Regions from separate parts of the Streptomyces sp. NPDC098101 genome, predicted to be linked through region 2. Evidence: riboswitches for the same ligand, from Rfam matches in the RefSeq annotation. Region 2 holds a riboswitch; the other holds the start of a gene.
What was found. A riboswitch is a leader RNA that binds a small molecule or an ion and turns the genes downstream of it on or off. The one in region 2 is predicted to bind S-adenosylmethionine.
Positions count from the first base shown of each region.

Region 1: another riboswitch for S-adenosylmethionine. It lies ahead of thrC (threonine synthase); the one in region 2 lies ahead of ACIQVI_RS11140 (aminotransferase class V-fold PLP-dependent enzyme).

Region 1 is NZ_JBIWAS010000003.1:53,241-55,706, forward strand. Features, by position in the region: gene ACIQVI_RS13065 (hypothetical protein) at 1-118, opposite strand, end outside; gene ACIQVI_RS13070 (glucosyl-3-phosphoglycerate synthase) at 157-1,098, opposite strand; SAM riboswitch class I at 1,249-1,396, shown strand; gene thrC (threonine synthase) at 1,414-2,466, shown strand, end outside.
Region 2 is NZ_JBIWAS010000002.1:907,735-910,200, forward strand. Features, by position in the region: gene trpD (anthranilate phosphoribosyltransferase) at 1-630, shown strand, start outside; SAM riboswitch class IV at 717-833, shown strand; gene ACIQVI_RS11140 (aminotransferase class V-fold PLP-dependent enzyme) at 1,042-2,454, shown strand.

The DNA.
Region 1 (2,466 bases), on a different contig from region 2:
CCGGCGGCGCCGGGGCCGCCGCGTCCGCCGGCGCGGGCGCCCACGCCACCAACGTCAGGCCCGCCACCGCCAGCGCCCTGCCCGTACGTCGTCGTCGTCCGAAGTCCATGGAACCCATGGGCAGTGAATGTATGTAAAACGGGTCATAAGGTCGCGTTACGCCACGCGGCGCCGCGCGTACTCCGCGATCTCCGCCATCGGCGGCCGCTCCTCCGTGTCCACCGCGTACGTCCGCGGCTCGAAGCCCCCCTCGCCCCGCTCGAACTGCGTCAGCAGCGGCCGCACCATGTGCCCCCGCGACAGCCTCAGCTGCGCCGTCCGGTAGATCGTCGCCGCCATCCGGCCGAGCGCCCGCCCGTCCTGGTGCCGGTGCTTGCGGACCCCCACGTCCACCTGCGCGAGCCCGTCCAGGCCCACCGTGTGCAGCGCGTCCACGAGGAGGCCCAGCTCCACTCCGTAACCGACCGGGAAGGGCAGCCGCTCCAGGAGCGAGCGGCGGGCCGCGTACTCGCCGCCGAGCGGCTGCACGAATCCGGCCAGCAGCGGCCAGTGCAGATTGAGCAGCGGGCGCGCCACCAGCTCCGTCACCCGGCCGCCCTGACCAGGGGTGCCGTCCAGCGGACGGTCGTACATCGCCTTGACGAGGTCCACGTCCGGGTCGGTCAGGAGCGGGCCCACGATCCCCGTCACGAAGTCCGCGGAGAAGTCCCGCAGGTCCGCGTCGACGAAGCACACCACGTCCCCGCTCGTCACCATCAGTGACCGCCACAGGACCTCGCCCTTGCCGGGCACGGCCGGTATCCGGGGGAGTATGTCGTCCCGCGCCACCACCCGCGCCCCGGCCGCCGCCGCGACCTCCGCCGTCCGGTCCGTGGAGCCCGAGTCGAGCACCACCAGCTCGTCGACGAGCGGCACCGCCTCCGACATCAGCTCGCGGCGGATCACGGCCACGATGTCCCCGACGGTCGCCTCCTCGTTCAGCGCGGGCAGCACCACGCTGACCGTCGTCGCACGCTTGGCGGCGAGGATCCGCTCCAGCGGCCGGTCCGCCACGGACCAGGACCGCCGGGACAGCCAGCGCTCCACCTCTTCCAGCACGTGATCTCCATCTCGCGGTTCGGACGGGCCGTCCAAGCACCCGGGCCTTCGGTTACAGTCTTGAACAACGCAGCGACCCCGTGCACGTCGGGGTGGCGTACGCGTCGGAGCGCAGGAACGAAAGTCCCGGCCCTCCCCACAATCGAATACCGCTCATCCAGAGGGGCAGAGGGAAACGGCCCGTTGAAGCCCCGGCAACCCTCCAGTCGGTTCGTCTCGTCATCCAGCGAGGTCCCCGGCTAGGGAAGGTGCCAAATCCGTCTCATGGCGAAAAATTCGCCATTGAGAAAGATGAGGAGAAAGGGCCTCGCCTCCATGGCTGTTCAGACCGTCGCACCCGCCACCACCGTCGACCTCGGTCCCGCGTCCGGGCTCTCCTGTCGCGAATGCGGTGAACTCTTCGCCCTCGGCCCGATCTTCGCCTGCGAGCTCTGTTTCGGCCCGCTCGAAGTCGCGTACGACCTCCCCGCCGGCGACCCCGAGGAGCTGCGGAAGCGCATCGAGGCCGGCCCCGCCAGCATCTGGCGCTACGCCCCCCTCCTGCCCGTCCCGGCCGACGTCGCCGAGAAGCCGAACCTGAACCCCGGCTGGACCCCGCTCGTCAAGGCCGACAACCTCGCCCGCGAGCTCGGCGTCGCCCCCGGCAAGCTCTTCGTCAAGGACGACTCCGGGAACCCGACCCACTCCTTCAAGGACCGGGTCGTCGCCCAGGCCATCGAGGCCGCCCGCGCCTTCGGCTTCACCACCCTCTCCTGCTCCTCCACCGGCAACCTGGCCGGCGCCGTCGGCGCCGCCGCCGCCCGCGCCGGCTTCCGCTCCTGCGTGTTCATCCCGCACGACCTGGAAGAGGGCAAGGTCGTCATGGCCGGCGTCTACGGCGGCGACCTCGTCGCCATCGAGGGCAACTACGACGACGTCAACCGCTTCTGCTCGGAGCTCATCGGCGACCCGATCGGCGAGGGCTGGGGCTTCGTGAACGTCAACCTCCGCCCGTACTACGGCGAGGGCTCCAAGACGCTCGCGTACGAGATCTGCGAGCAGCTCGGCTGGGTCGTCCCCGACCAGATCGTCATCCCGATCGCCTCCGGCTCCCAGCTCACCAAGATCGACAAGGGCATCCAGGAGCTCATCAAGCTGGGCCTCGTCGAGGACAAGCCGTACAAGATCTTCGGCGCCCAGGCCGAGGGCTGCTCCCCGGTGTCGGTCGCCTTCAAGGAGGGCCACGACGTCGTACGGCCCCAGAAGCCGAACACGATCGCCAAGTCGCTCGCCATCGGCAACCCGGCCGACGGCCCGTACGTCCTCGACATCGCCCGCCGCACCGGCGGCGCCGTGGAGGACGTGAACGACGAGCAGGTCGTCGACGCG
Region 2 (2,466 bases):
GAGCTGACCCCGCGCCGGGTCGCCGAGGTCGCCGAGGAGGCCGGCATCACCTTCTGCTTCGCGGTGAAGTTCCACCCGGCGCTGCGGCACGTCGCCGCGGCCCGCAAGGAACTCGGCATCCGGACCACCTTCAACTTCCTCGGTCCGCTGACCAACCCGGCCCGCGTCCGGGCCCAGGCGACCGGGGTCGCCGACGCCCGGATGGCCCCGATCATGGCCGGGGTGCTGGCCGAGCGCGGCTCCTCCGCCCTGGTCTTCCGCGGCGACGACGGGCTCGACGAGCTGACCACCACGGCCACCTCGCGGGTCTGGGTGGTCCGCGACGGCGCGGTGCGCGAGGAGGCCTTCGACCCGCGCGACGCCGGCATCGACCTGGTGCCCGTCGAGGCGCTGCGCGGCGCGGACGCCTCGTACAACGCCGACGTGGCCCGCCGGCTGCTCGCGGGGGAGACCGGTCCGGTGCGGGACGCGGTGCTGCTCAACTCGGCGGCGGCCCTCACGGCCCTCGAACCCGGGGACGGCCCGCTGGTGGAGCGGATCCGCGCCGGGATCGCGCAGGCCGCCGAGGCGATCGACTCCGGCGCCGCCCGCCGGGCCCTGGAGCGCTGGATCGCCGTCAGCAACGCGTAGTTCCCGGCCCCTTCGCCGTACGGCCCCGGTCCACCATGCGGACCGGGGTCTTGCGCATCCGCGATCATGTGGCAGGATGCTCTTCAGGTCACGAGTGACAGCGTTTTGGCCCCGGCTTGCTGTCCGGCAACCCTCCGTCCGTGGCGGGGTGCCCCGGGTGATGACCAGGCCGTAGGCAGCGAGGTCTACGGCAAGCGCGGACCCCTCGAACACCAGGGGTCCTGGTCTCTCGAGGAGCTTTTTCCGTGAGCAAGCGAATGCGATAGGGCGAATCCGCCCCTTCTTCACCCTCGGATCAGGGTCCCTTCCGCGTACCCCCACGTCTTCCGAGGCCTCACCCGTACCCCGCCGTGTCCGGCCGCGTACGGGATCACCGAAGCCATTCCGCACCGCCCGCCGGGAGATACCGCCATGTCCGCACGCCCCCACGCCGTCGCCGCCGTCGAGACCACCGTCGCCGAGACCGTCGCCACCGAGTCCGCCGACCCCTGCTGCGCCGCCCCGCTGCCCGTCCTCGGCCGGGACGTGACCGTCCCGCTCGTCACCGGCGGCGAGGTGACCTACGCGGCGCTCGACTACGCGGCCAGCGCCCCGGCCCTCCAGCGGGTCTGGGACGACGTCGCCGCGTACGCCCCCTACTACGGCAGCGTCCACCGCGGCGCCGGCTACCTCTCCCAGCTCTCCACCGACCTCTTCGAGAACAGCCGCGCCACCGTCGCCGAGTTCCTCGACTGCCGCCCCGGCGACCAGGTCGTCTTCACCCGCTCCACCACCGACTCGCTCAACCTGCTCGCCGCCGCGATCCCGGCCGGCTGCCAGGTCTTCGTCTTCGAGACCGAGCACCACGCCTCGCTGCTGCCGTGGCGGGACGCCCGGGTCACCTACCTCAACGCGCCCCGGACCCCGGCCCAGGCCGTCGAGACCCTGGAGCGGGCCCTCGCCGACCGCGACCCGTACGGCCCCGCCCTGGTCTGCGTCACCGGCGCCTCCAACGTCACCGGCGAGCTGTGGCCGGTCAGGGAGCTGGCCGCCGCCGCGCACGCCCACGGCGCCCGGATCGTGCTCGACGCCGCCCAGCTCGCGCCCCACCACCCGGTCTCCGTGACCGACCTCGACGTGGACTGGGTCGCCTTCTCCGGGCACAAGCTGTACGCGCCCTTCGGCTCCGGCGTCCTCGCGGGCCGCGCCGACTGGCTCCAGGATTCCCAGCCCTACCTCGCGGGCGGCGGCGCCTCCCGCAAGGTGGCGCGTCGGGCCGACGGTGGTGTGGACGTGGAGTGGCACACCACCGCGGCCCGGCACGAGGCCGGTTCCCCGAACGTCATCGGGGTCTACTCGATCGCCTCCGCCTGCAAGGCCCTCACCGAGGCCGGCTTCGACGCCCTCGTCGCCCGCGAGAACCACCTGATCGCCACGGTCCGCGCGGGCCTGGCCGAGGTCCCCGAGGTCCGGGTCCTCTCCCTCTTCGGCGACGACGCGCCCCGCGTCGGCGTCATCTCCTTCGTCGTGGAGGGCTGGAACAGCTCCCACTTCGCCGCCGCGCTCTCCGCCGAGTACGGCATCGGCGTCCGCGACGGCCTCTTCTGCGCCCACCCGCTGGTCCGCACCCTGCTCGGCAGCGACCCGCAGGACCCGGGCGAGTGCGGCGCCCCCGAGGCGGCGCCCGGCGAGCGGTCCCTCAACGCCATCCGGGTCAGCTTCGGCGCCGGTACGCCCGACGAGCACGTGGAGCGGTTCGTCGGCGCCGTGAAGGAGCTCGTCCGGAACGGCGCCCAGTGGAAGTACCGCACCGAGGACGGCCGCTGCGTCCCGGACCGCGGCTGATCACTCACTCGT